Regions from separate parts of the Rossellomorea sp. KS-H15a genome, predicted to be linked through region 1. Evidence: predicted binding sites of a transcription regulator. Region 1 holds the regulator's gene; the other holds the start of a gene.
The links. Region 1 encodes NrdR, which represses ribonucleotide reductase genes. Its sites were predicted from a motif close to AACACNATATATNGTGTT; they were not measured.
Positions count from the first base shown of each region.

Region 2: M1J35_RS17220 (vitamin B12-dependent ribonucleotide reductase) is a predicted target of NrdR. The motif match lies at 4,818-4,835, and genes of this name have one in related genera.

Region 1 covers NZ_CP096886.1:3,665,389-3,672,227, forward strand. Annotated here, with positions in the region: gene M1J35_RS18755 (putative sporulation protein YtxC) at 1-441, opposite strand, end outside; gene dnaI (primosomal protein DnaI) at 580-1,512, opposite strand; gene M1J35_RS18765 (replication initiation and membrane attachment family protein) at 1,525-2,913, opposite strand; gene nrdR (transcriptional regulator NrdR) at 2,981-3,436, opposite strand; gene M1J35_RS18775 (hypothetical protein) at 3,519-3,899, opposite strand; gene speD (adenosylmethionine decarboxylase) at 4,032-4,412, opposite strand; gene M1J35_RS18785 (glyceraldehyde-3-phosphate dehydrogenase) at 5,030-6,058, opposite strand; gene coaE (dephospho-CoA kinase) at 6,503-6,839, opposite strand, start outside.
Region 2 covers NZ_CP096886.1:3,356,928-3,363,766, forward strand. Annotated here, with positions in the region: gene M1J35_RS17205 (YqhR family membrane protein) at 1-436, opposite strand, end outside; gene M1J35_RS17210 (SA1362 family protein) at 743-1,105, shown strand; gene M1J35_RS17215 (patatin-like phospholipase family protein) at 1,122-2,003, opposite strand; gene M1J35_RS17220 (vitamin B12-dependent ribonucleotide reductase) at 2,110-4,680, opposite strand; gene M1J35_RS17225 (lipoate--protein ligase family protein) at 5,031-5,867, opposite strand; gene M1J35_RS17230 (rhodanese-like domain-containing protein) at 6,078-6,461, shown strand; gene gcvPB (aminomethyl-transferring glycine dehydrogenase subunit GcvPB) at 6,737-6,839, opposite strand, start outside.

The sequences.
Region 1 (6,839 bases):
CTGAAGCTTTTTCAACCTGAACTTGCTGAAGGAGTCGAATGAGATGGGGGCCTTTCCTTCCAATAGAAGTTCAAGGCTCTCATGGACGTAGTCAGCCTCGTCCCATTCATCGATCAGCTCCATCAATTCCGGACGTTCACCCATCCTCATCTCTGACACGATTTCTAATATTTGATTGATTTCATCACTGTCTTCATACAAATAATTTTCTCTCAAGGCTGATTCGGACCAGTCCATGCATTTATCATTCATGACGAATTTGGAAACACCGTTGAAAAGCTTTTCCCGCTCCTTGAAGAAGGGCGAAACCTCTATCGTCAGATTATAGTGAGTTGTATGTTGAAAGAGCGTTTCATGAAACCATGATTGGATGAATTCTTTATTGAGGTATTCTTGAAGCTTTACCGCATCACTTTTTTGCTTGAAAATAAATTCAATCAAACTTTCTCGCCTCCTTAAACCCAATTCCCTGATTTATATATATGGGAGGCTTGTATAAATTAGAAGTTGAGGAGGGAAATTCTTTTGGCTGATAAAAAAAGGAAAGGGAACCGCATACGCGACTCCCTTTCCTACAAACTATTCCCTTCGATTCCGCCCGTCAATCAACACAGGCTTAGATAAATATTTAATCCGCTCCATGATCCGCGCAGCCTTCAATTTCTCTTCTTCCCCGCGCTGACTGTAGGTCAGGTGATGGGTCAGCTCGCTGAAGTTGAAGTTGGAAGTGAAGAATGTCGGCAGATTCTCAAGCATCCTGTACTGGAGGATGGTGCCGAGGATTTCATCCCTTCCCCAGCTGGACATCGTTTCCGCTCCGATGTCGTCAAGCATGAGGATCGGTGCTGATTTTACCATCTTTAGCTTTTCATTCACCGTATTATCACCGAGTGAAGACTTGATTTCCCTGAAGAACTCAGGAACATATACAATCAAAGATCCGATCTTTTTCTCAGCAAGTTCATTGGCCATGGCGCCTAGCAGATAGGACTTGCCCACTCCGAACTTCCCGTAAAAATAGAGACCCTTCATTTTCGTCCCTTCTGTATACGTCTCTACGAAATTCTTCGCAAGGCGCACCGCTTCCAGACGGCTTTTCGAATCAAGATCGAGGGTCTGGAAGGAGGCCTGCAAGATATCCTTAGGTACGTAAAGACTTTTAATCAGACGCTGGGCACTCGTTCTTTCATCATGGATGACTTTCCGCGGGCAGCGATGATAATCGATGTCGATGGTGTTTCCCCTGATCACCAGATGAGGGTCATACCCTTCCATCATGTTCTTGCATTCCTGCAAAGAAGGACAGTACCGGCATTCCTTGCTTTGAGAGATGTACTCATATAGTTTCATCAGGCTTTCATTGACCATTTCAGCCGTTACCCGGCCTTCATTCCTGCGGATAAAATCTTTTACATCATTATTTTCTAATATCTCTTTTTTCATTTGTTCATATCGCTGTTGAAATGACCCGGAAGTCGCCAGCCTTTTTAAGGTGTTATTGATTTTCTCCATCGTTTTGTTCACCTACTTCCGAAAATTTTTAAGCTCTTCTTCGAGTTTTTTCTTTTCTGCTTCGAAGTCGTATCCTTCTACAGTCGACTCGGATTCTTCCGCCGTTTCATCTTCCTTAAACCAGTCCGGAAGCTTCTCGGTGCGGATCGGCTTTCTCCGCCTGTTCGACTTCGTTTCCTTTTTACCTTCTGCCCATTCGAGATACTGCTTATGTTCACTTTTCGCAAGAATCATCGCTTCACTTGCCGACGTCACCTTTTTCCTGGACCAATGGGAAGCGATCTTCTCCATATATCCTTTTGTCAACTTCATGTCTGTTTTTAATAACACGTATTGAATCAAAACATTCATCACGCCGATCGGCAGCTTCTGGGACATGAGCACTTCCTCAACGGCTTGAAGATCAGCCTTGGAAGGCGACCCGCCGTTCGAGATGTCCGATAATACGTCCTTCGGTGAAGTGGTTTCCAGGTAGTCGATGAGCTCTTCCTCCTGGGAAAGCGGTTGATCCCGTTCTACGGCTTTCTTCGTTTCCACTCTCGTCGTCAAATCAGGCAGTTGATCACCCGTTTGCATACCATACCAGTCACGGGCCGTTTTACGGAGCAATTCGATATCAATCGTATCATCCGCATCCAGGGAGCTTAAGACGATATTCTTCATCTGAAGAGGATCAATCCCGTACAGATAGCTCAGCTTTAATACCGTTTCCTTCACTTTCGGCGTAAAGGCTTTGCGCGGGACCATGGATTCCGATAACCCGGCCAGCAGCAGCTGAAAATCAAATTCGATTTCATCCAGGGCAAGTCCATCATTCTTGCCGTATTTCATATATTGTTCACCTGACCCGGTTTCCGAATCCACATTCGCATCATGGTGAAGGAAATTAATCGGTTCAGATGTGAAGACATCCTGGAAAGATCGGGTAATGTCTGAGTACTGATTTTTATCAGCTGACGCATCTGTGAAAAATTTCTTCAAACGCAAATAGTGGGTCCGGCCGATCTTACGGTACAAATACACATTCAGCATGCCATCATGAAAGAATTCCTGAGGCGAGAGGGGCGGCTGCAGTTCATATAGAAAACGGCGGTCTTCATCATCCCTTTTTTCATACACCTTCAGCAAACCGATTCCCTCGAGCTTCATCCTTGCTTCGTAGACGTCCTGAAGATTGACGGACAGGACGTTCATCAAGTGATAATGGGTGGAATCAGTGGACCAGAGACGATTCTCTTCCACTTCCCCCCATAGACTCATGTAGAGGCTGTAGCAAACTGTACCGATCAGAGGCTGGTACAGAAACGTAATGATTTTCCGGTCATATTCCTGAAGCATCCCATGTGTCCCTACGGTGTAGTGATCGATTGGCTGTATTTCATTCCAATGCTTCTTCATCATAGTTGGATTCTACCTTTCAATAAATAAAGAGAAAAGAGCCAAAGAATTCCATCTTCAGCTCATTCTTCTACTCTTTTTTTATTAATTCTTTTAATTCGTCTATAAATACATTAATATCCTTAAATTGTCGATATACGGATGCAAAACGGACATATGCCACTTCATCAACTTTCGCAAGGTGATCCATGACCATCTCACCGATCTTCACAGATTCTACTTCGGAAGCACCTTGATTCCGCAGGTCCTTTTCGATATCTGTTGAGATCTTTTCTAATCTTTCAAGAGGTACCGGGCGCTTCTCACAGGCCTTGATCAATCCCCTCAAAATCTTTTCTCGACTAAACTCTTCTCTTACCCCTTCTTTTTTCACCACAATTAAAGGAAGCTCTTCAACCTTCTCAAAGGTCGTGAAGCGAAATGTACATTCTTCACATTCTCTTCTTCTCCTGATAGAGCGTCCTTCATCAGCAGGTCGTGAGTCCACCACTCGGGTACCATTATGCTGGCAAGACGGGCATTTCATAATATCAGCTCCGTTATTACATACTATTACCTTCATCATATAAAAAAGCTGCAACTTACACAAGCTTCTATAGGATTTACCGTTATTTCACTTTTTTCAATTCGCCATCAAGCTGGTGATAATAATGGTTGATTTGCGCTTTTAAAACGGTATATGTACCAAAGATCTTCCCTTTATCCGCACTGACCTTGAAATCGACTGCTGTTTCAAGGGGCCGCACGGTAATGACCGTGGCCACGATAAATAATTGAGGCGTTCCGTTTTTCCGGACGGTGATTTCCCCTCTGTCCTTGGACTGGGAGATCACCTCATATTCTGACGATGAGAATAATCCCAGCACGGCATTAAATGCACCTTGGTGCATGGATTTATAATAGCGTGATTGCAGTTCCTTATCTTCATGCTGATCGGACGTTTCACACTCCGATTGAAATCGCTTTAACAGGGTACGTATTCCACTCATATCAAGTTCCTCCCTTTAGTTACCCTTATTTTACACGAAAAGGCAAGATTGAAAAACCCATAAGTGCACGTACGAACGGGTGCATAAAAAAAGAGATGCATGAATCACGCATCTCTTCTGAGTTATTATCGATTAAAGGGCTTGAGCCTGGGACTTCTTCACTTGTACAGGACCCATTCCACGTGGCAATTCAATCGTTTCACGTGTGTCAGCACCAAGAGCATCTGCTATATATTCAGCTGCGATATTAGGATCTAAATCGCCGCACGTATATACGTCAATACTGGCATAACCATGTTCAGGAAAACTGTGGATCGTTAAGTGTGATTCAGAAATGATCACGACTCCACTAACACCTTGAGGAGCAAATTTATGAAAAGCCACCTCACGCACTTCTGCACCTGACTTAAGCGCAGCATCTACGAATGTTTTCTCAATTCCTACTACATCGTTTAATTTTTCAAAATCGCAACCCCATAATTCAGAGATTACATGACGTCCCATTGTTTCCATTTTGTATTTCCCCCTTTGACATGATTTTTTTCGTCAAAATGAACGAATCCTTTGGCAAAATCTTAACTACCACGGGGGAAAGTTAGTCCGAAGAGGTCCTAACCCTTTAAGTAGTTAAATCAGTATTCATTTGCTAATAAGAAGTTCACGAAAAATAGTATACTTTGTTTAAAACTCTTTTGCAATAAATTTTTATAAAGTTTTTTAACCAGGAAAACCAAAATCATTTTCACCTTTTAATAAAGTGCCTAGTAGATCCCGTTTTCTTCTTTGACCGTTCCTTTTCGCTGCAGGCACTTGCTTTCCGGCGGGGCGTGAGTTGAGCCTCCTCGGGCTTTGCCCTGTGGGGTCTCAACTTTCCCGCTATTCCCGCAGGAGTCAAGTGCCTTCCGCTACAATCCACTCTGTGGTACTACATTAGTTAAACGCGTAAACACATAGTTTTTTGAAAGAACAATTTGTCTAAAAAGACTTTTCATGGTAGCAACTAAATTCATACACTTTTAGAGAACTTTCGTTTACCCATTTATAAAAAGAGTAATAAATTAATAAAAGAAAAGAACGCACCTGAAAAAGGTACGTTCTAGGGTTTTGCTTTATGATTTATGTTGGTTCTTTCAAACGTTGACTTCTTGTTTGGCGTTCATTTTGGTGGCGACAAATTTGGCCAGGTCGACGACGCGGCATGAGTAGCCCCATTCGTTGTCGTACCAGGCAAGGACTTTCACTTTACGACTGCCCATGACCATTGTGGACAAGCCGTCGATGATGGCGGAATGTGGGTTTGTATTAAAATCGATTGAGACGAGTGGTTCTGTTGTATATTCCAGTACACCGTGCAGGGAACCAAGGGATGCCGTGACGAATGCTTCGTTGATTTCATCAACGGTTACGTCCCTTTTTACATCCACGACCAGGTCCACTAATGAAACGTTCGGAGTCGGAACTCGCAGCGCCATGCCGTGAAGCTTCCCGTTTAGTTGAGGAAGCACTAGTGATAATGCTTTCGCAGCACCCGTTGTCGTCGGGATGATCGATTGGCCGCATGCTCTTGCTCTTCTAAGATCTTTATGTGGATTATCAATATTCTTTTGATCATTCGTGTAAGCATGCACCGTCGTCATGAGACCGTTTTCAATTCCAAACTGCTCATCCAGCACTTTCGCTACAGGAGCCAGACAGTTCGTCGTGCAGGAAGCATTGGAGATGACGCTGTGTTCTTCTATATTTAATGCGCTTTCATTTACACCCATCACAATGGTAACGTCTTCATTTTTACCCGGGGCCGTCAGGATGACTTTTTTCGCTCCTGCTTCCAAGTGAAGGCTCGCTTTGTCTTTTGAATTAAATTTTCCCGTCGCTTCGATGACGATATCGATGTTCAGTTCATTCCATGGTAATGCTTTAGGATCACGATTGCTTAATAGTAAAACACGTTTTCCGTTGACGATGAGTGCATGATCTTCCACCACTACATCTGCCTGGAATGTACCATGATTTGTGTCATACTTTATTAAATGAGCTAACGTTTCAGCCGGGTAGCTTGCGTTAATGGCTACAACCTCTAAGTTTTCCTCTAATATTGCTTTTCTGAAAACCATTCTTCCAATACGTCCAAAACCATTGATTGCAATTTTCGCCTTCATAAATCCGGCTCCCCTCTATATTAATGTTATACTTATATGTTTATTTACTAAAAATAGTATAACATATTTGGAGAATTAGTTAATAAGTATTTTGCGGATTTTTAATGTTTTATTATTCTGACAAATAGGCTTATTGTATGTATATTTTTTTGGTTTGGAATCATACTTGATTTGAAGGTTTTATTCACACATTCTCTCGGAGCATGTGCTGGTTGAGTTCCGCTCCAGGTTGCTCGCTTTCCGCGGGGCTGGCGATGAGCCTCCTCGGCTTCGCCTGCGGGGTCTCATCTGTCCAGCTTTTCCCGTCGGAGTCGAGCAACCTTCCGCTACACTCAACATGGGTATTATGATAATACGAATAGTAAATGTCAGATCAATCCACCAAATGTTACTCTTAGACAAAATAAAAAACCGACAAGGGTTTCTTGTCGGTCGTTTGTGTTGTTATGGTTGTAGGTCCCATTCTGTTAATAGAGCATCTAGTTGTTCTTTTGTGTCATGCAGGGTTCCGTTGTTGTCGAGGACTGCGTCGGCAAGGTTGACTTTGTCCTTGAGTGGGAATTGGGATGCGATCCGTGCTTGTGCGTCTTGACGGTTTAAGTGATTGCGTTCCATTAAGCGTGAAAGTTGTGTTTCTTCGTTTACGTAAATGACGAGGGTGCGTTCGACCATCCACGTGAGGTCGCTTTCGAATAGCAAGGGGATATCCATGAATATGGTGTTCTTGCCGGACGCGATGGCTTCGTCTTTATGCTGGAGCATCATGCTTCTGACGGCAGGG
Region 2 (6,839 bases), 310 kb from region 1:
CAATGGCTGTAAAGGATTTTATGCTTGGGAAAAGTGGATTCAGTACCAGAAAAAAAGCCAGGTACAGAGCGATTCCGTACGCTGCACCAACCCACATGGACTTGAATTTTCTCAACAGGCCATAATAAATGAGGGCCACGCCGATCGATATGACACCATAAGCCACGATGGATAGAACGATACCGATCCATTTGTCCACCCAGTTCCCGACTGCCCAAGGTTCGAATATGATATTGGGTTCAATCTTCGTAAAGGAGAAGAAGTAGCAAATGTATGCAATCCCGCTCCATAACATCCCGGCTGTAAAGCCCGTCACGACGACCATTGCCGTGAAGGAAAGCGGTTTTTCACTTTGATTCTGCTCCAACCGTGGATTTTCTTTACTCTCTTCCGTCCCATTCTGGACCTTCTCATGTTGCCCTTTCTGTTCTGCCATCTGTAACACCTCCATTCGTAGTATGTCCCATAGAATGAAACATTTGCATGGAATGTTTATTTTTCTCTCCTCCAATCTGGACCAGATCGTAGATAAATAACATTCGGGAAACGCTCTCTCTAGTGATTTTCTTCAATATTTAGTAAAATAGATAATATCTTTTAAAGTTTCAGAAAAAAGAAGTGGGTTTGTCCCCTTCATACCCTGATAAAAAATCAATTTATACGGTTAAAGAAGGCCGAAATGGTCTAGAATAATAGTATAGATAATATCTAAGATGGATAGTGATGTAAGGAGGTGGCTTTGTTGAACGCTCGTAATATCTTTGTTTTCACACTCATTTTGTTGGCTATAATCGGGCTCGGAACTTCCCTGTTCGGAAATCCTTTAGGTCTTGCAAGGCAATTGCTGATTACAGCAGCCGTCATCGGGATCATCTATTTCATTTACAAAAGATGGTTCAGTGGAAGACGGACTGGAAATAGCAATGAACAGAGAGCGTTTGTTAAAGCAGCCAAGCAATCGAAGAAGCGGCATAAGAAGAAGTCTACAAGTAAACCTCAAGTATCCAATGTTTCAAAAAAACGTTCGATACGAAAAAAATCCAATGCCAAACTAACCGTAATTGAAGGAAAAAAGAATAAAAAAAACAATCGAGCTTCGTTTTAGGAGCTCGATTGTTTTTTTAATGGGGCCATGTCTGCAAAAAGGCTGCGGCCTTTGTTTTCCCGTATTGGACGAGTTCAATCTTCCGCTCGGGAGTGAGTTCGAATTCAGTGGTGAGTACCCCTTCAGTCGGTATAAAAATAATGTTCTTTTCAAGCTTTCTGGAAATATATCTTGAATCATGGGCGTCTTTCATGGTCGTAAAGAGGGCTCCATATAAATCAATGGCATTTTTGATCGGTTTTTTCGGCTTACTCATCAAGTCGTGACTAAGCTTCACTCCGAGTACCGGCCTTACCTTCTTCACATTTTCCCTGTCAAAGAGCCACATGGGGAAATTACTGAGCACCCCCCCGTCCACCATGAAACTGGTCCCTTCGAGTGAACGCAGTTTCACAGGTTCAAAGAAATAAGGAAGGCTCGCACTCATCCGAATCGCCCTGGCAACGGGAAAAGTTTCTTTCGGTATGCCGTATTTCTCAAGGTCATCAGGAAGTACAAGCAGTCTTCCGTTTGATAAATCCGATGCAATGACACGGAGGGACCTGGGGGGCAGATCGGCAAACGTATAGATCCCCCTCGCTTTCAGCTTTTCCTCCACCCAGCTTTCAAGTGCCGCTCCTTTATATAATCCTAAACGATAATAAACTCGAAACCACTTAAGGATCGGAAGGGAAATGACTGCGTTTGAATCCAACAGGTCTTTCAAATCAAGGTCGCCCATGATTTTGAGTAATTCACGACTTGAGTATCCTGCAGCGATAAATGCAGCAATCACTGCCCCTGCACTGGTTCCTGCCAGCCTCTTGAATGTGTATCCTTCCTCTTCAATCGCCTGGTACGCTCCAATCATGGCGAGCCCCTTTATACCTCCACCGGAAAATACGCCATCGATGTCCAAAGGCTCCACTCCTTTTAGTGTATTACTACATCTTTAATTCACCTGGAAGGATTTTAGACTAAAAAAAACAGGAGGGGAACCAGTCCCCTCCTGCGCATTTTAATGATTATAGTCCACACTTCAGCTGAGCGCCGCAGTTTGTACAAGTATTGCAACCACCCATATCTTTTACCGTACCTTTACGGCAGACCGGGCATGTATTCCCCACTTCAGAACCGATGGTTACGTCCGTGGAACGCACGTCCTGGATTGTATCCAGTAATACGATCGGCTTTTTAGCGGTCGGAATGTCATGTTGTTCCTGTTCATTTTCATCATCAAAGCTGTTTTCTTCCGCTTTAAGGGTAAGCACCTGAGAATCACGGCTTCCGTCCACATACACGGTACCGCCCTTTGCTCCACCTTTATACAGTCGTTCATATACTTTTTCTACCTGTTCTACCGTATAACCACGAGGGGCATTCACGGTTTTCGAAATGGAGCTGTCGATCCAATTTTGGATGACGCATTGAACGTCGGCATGTGCTTGTGGAGCCAGGCTCATGGAAGAGATAAACCATTCCGGAAGATTGTCTGCATCCGCATCCGGATTTCTCTTCAAGTAATCCTCTACAATATCCGCCTTTACTTCAATGAATTTACCGAGACGTCCACTTCTGTAATAGGTGAAGGAGAAGTATGGCTCAAGACCCGTCGACACCCCGACCATCGTACCGGTCGAACCTGTTGGGGCCACCGTCAGCAGATGGGAATTCCGGATTCCGTACTCTTCAATGTCATGACGTACGTCTTCAGGCATTTTCTTCATAAAGCCTGTTTCCACGAATGCCTTACGCAAGGCCTTCGTTTCTTCATCAGTGCTTCCAGTCAGGAATGGGAAGCTTCCTTTTTCCTTCGATAATTCAACGGAAGCACGATAAGCAGTTGTCGCGATGACTTCAAAGACTTCATCCACAAGCCTGTTACCTTCTTCTGATCCGTATTCTTTTTCACAGTAGATCAATAAGTCGGCAAGACCCATTACGCCAAGGCCTACGCGTCGCTCCCCGAGAGCCTGCTTCTTATTTTCATCCAGGAAGTATGGAGTCGCGTCGATGACATTATCCTGCATGCGAACACCGACTTCAACCGTACGCTTCAATTTCTCGAAATCAACGGTCTTCGTCTCTTTATCCGCAAACTGAGCAAGGTTGACGGCTGCCAGGTTACACACTGAATATGGAGCAAGGGGCTGCTCGCCGCATGGGTTCGTGGCCACTACCTTTTGGCCGTATGCTTTCGCATTCGTCATATCATTGGCGTTATCGATAAAGAAGATTCCTGGTTCAGCTGAGTAGGTTGCACACACATTGATCAGGTTCCACAGTTCTTTCGCCTTGATCTTTCGGTATGTGCGAACTTTGTATCCAAGCTTTTCCCATTCGCGCACATCGCCTACATTATGCCATTCTTCATTATAATAGTTCATTTGCTCTTCGTTATAACTTTCCACATCAGGGAAGCGAAGCTCATATTCACGATCGTTCTCCACGGCTTCCATGAAGTCGCTTGTCAGGCAGACGGAGATGTTCGCCCCTGTCAGGAATTCTGAATTATGGACACTGTATGTGCCCCCTGTGCGCAGTTTTTCTTCCGCATTCTTAAGGATCTTCACATCGAATCCACCATAGCCGGGGATCTGTCTGTAGTTCAGGATCCCTTGATACATCGCTTCCTCTTGTTCAGTCAGCGGGGTGAATTTCAACTTATCCTGAGCCGCCTTTTTGATGGTTTCATCTTCCGTGTTTTCAAGAAGATAACGCAGGATACGCGGGTTTTGCATTTTAGAGATAATGAATTCAATAATATCGGGATGCCAATCTGAAAGCATGATCATTTGTGCCCCACGTCTTGATCCGCCCTGCTCAACCAAGTGAGTCAGTTTCGCGATGTCATCCAGCCAGGAAACGGAACCTGATGATTTCCCGTTGACACCTTTCGCGAGAGTATTGCGTGGACGAAGGGTCGATCCGTTCGTTCCGACTCCGCCGCCGCGGCTCATAATCTCCATCACCTGCTTGCGGTGCTCTGAGATACCTTCGCGGGAATCCTGTACGAATGGCATCACATAACAGTTGAAATACGTTACATCCGTGCCTGCACCCGCTCCGTATAGGACACGTCCAGCAGGAACAAAATGGAGATTCACTAGCTCATGATAGAATTTTTCAAACCAAACCTGTCTCTTTTCAGGAGTTTCTTCCACCTCTGCCAAGCCTGTTGCGTTACGCTTCGCAATTTGTTCATAGTAGACTTCAAGTGGTTTCTCAATGACATCGAGTGTCCTCGAGACAATCCCTGTCTCCATCTCCTCCGGTTTATCGATGGCACTTCTGTACTCTTCTTCGATCCAGACAGATGCTTTTTTCGTTTCCCAATCGATGCTTGAAATGTAGCCCAATCCCCTTGCAGGAAACTTGGGATCTTCCTTGATGGTGAGGACCACGAAGTCTCCTTCGCTAAGTGTGATCTTTTCCGTATCCTTGAACGAATAACGATCGATCATGACCAGACGGGAGACACCTTTGTGTGTAGTAGTCATATCCGGTGTGATGGGATGTACTTGAGGAAACAATCCAATATCCTTATTTAATCTCTCGGTGTTTAATTTCATCGCATTTTTCGACGCAACAGTCATAAAGACAACTCCTTCTATCTCAAATGTTTCAGTTTCTGTTTTCTTCGCTGATGTCTTATATCAAGTATTAAGATATCATAGCCATTCTGGAAAAGCAATAAATAAACACAACATATTGTGTACGAAAAATTATTCGACACACCATATATTGTGTTTCAGGTCAATAGGTCATTTGTTTGTCAAACGGTTAATATGCCAATAAAAATAGAAAACAGGAGAAAAGAATAGAAAAACATCTATTAATCCCGCTATTTCTATTAATTTTGAACTTGATATAATATAAAGCACCGTAATCGTTGGTAAAATAGGAAAAAAGCGACAAGCATCGCTTTTTTTCAACAAAAAATTTTTTAACGTTTAAAATTCCACTCATCAGATTCGTATCGTGATTTGGCAAGATCCACAACATATTGTGTTTCCTCTTCAGAGAGCTCATAGGGCTCGAGATGGATATTCAATCCTTCCTCAAAACCTTTTTTGAATGCTTCCTTCGCCATATCCATTGTGACCGGCACTGAACTGATCTCATTCATTGCAACAGCCTTGCTTTTAAATGCCCGCTGCATACGCTCTTTTACCCTGTCGGAGGGGTATTTGAACAGGCTGAACAACTTATCCTCATCAAGGTCCAATAGAATCGAGCCGTGCTGAAGGATAACACCTTTTTGTCTCGTCTGTGCACTTCCTGCCACTTTTCGTCCTTCCACGACAAGCTCATACCAGCTCGGGGCATCAAAGCAAACCGCCGATCGCGGATTCTTTAATCCTTCCCGTTCTTCTGCCGTCCTTGGTACAGCAAAGTAGGCTTCGAGACCAAGCCCTTGAAATCCCTTCAGAATCCCTTCTGAAATCACACGGTACGCTTCTGTGACTGTCCTTGGCATTTCCGGATGTTCTTCTGACACGATGACGCTGTACGTCAATTCATGTTCATGAAGAACCCCTCTGCCTCCCGTCGGCCGTCTTACAAAACCAAGTCCGTGTTCTTTGACAGCGTCAAGATTGATTTCCTTTTCTACTTTTTGAAAATAACCGACAGAAAGTGTCGCTGGATCCCACCCGTAAAACCGGATCGTAGGAGGGATCTTCCCTTCACTGTGCCAATCGAGCAAGGCCTCATCAAGGGCCATATTATAAGAGGGAGAACAATTCCCGGAGTCAATGAATCTCCACGTTTCCTTTTTCATGCAGCATACCTCATTTGCGTCTTCTATTTAATAGCGTTATGTAAAAATTCATCTTCATTCAAGTCCGTTACTAGTCTATCAAATCCAATCGAAAAAACAAAGAAAAACAGATTGGAAAGTCTTTGCTGTAAAATAATAAATTTGTTTTGATTCTTACGCACTTCATGAATATAATAGAAGGTAGCGCATTTGTAGAAAGGAGCATGAATGATGGAAGGATTATATATTCTTTTAGTCGTACTTGGTGGAATCATCATCTATTCACTTTTTACGTTCTTCTATCAAAAGAGAATCGTGAATACACTGAATGAGGAAGAATTTCGAGCAGGATATCGTAAAGCTCAATTGATAGATGTTCGTGAAGCGAATGAATTTGAAAACGGTCACGTCCTCGGTGCACGCAATATTCCTTTGTCACAGATCAAAATGAGACAAAAGGAAATCCGCTCAGATCAACCCGTATACCTTTATTGCCAAAGCGGGCTCCGCAGTGGAAGAGCAGCTCAAATGCTGCACAAAAAAGGGTACCGCAATCTTCACCAGTTACAAGGTGGATTTAAAAAATGGACAGGGAAAGTAAAGCATAAAAAATAATGCAGAGAGATCGCCCCTGGGCGATCTTTTTTTTTGCATGCGGTTCGTGAGTGGCCGGGATGCATCCGCAAATGGAACTAAATGGTTTACGGCTGGATTTTTTGATCTTTCGGCCGAATTATTGACCAAAACGGCTGGTTTCCTGTTCATTTCCGCTGGATGATCACCCATAACGGCTGGATTCCTCATCACCATCACTACATATCACAGGTCCGTCCCTCAACTAAAAGCCCTGCAGAGATTTTCCTGCAGGGCTTTCGGTGTCAATGGTATGTTTAGCTCTCTTTTGTATAACGGAGTACCGGTTTTCTTGCAGCCAGTGTTTCATCCATACGCTTCACGATGGTTGTGTGAGGGGCTTCCTGGACGATTTCCGGT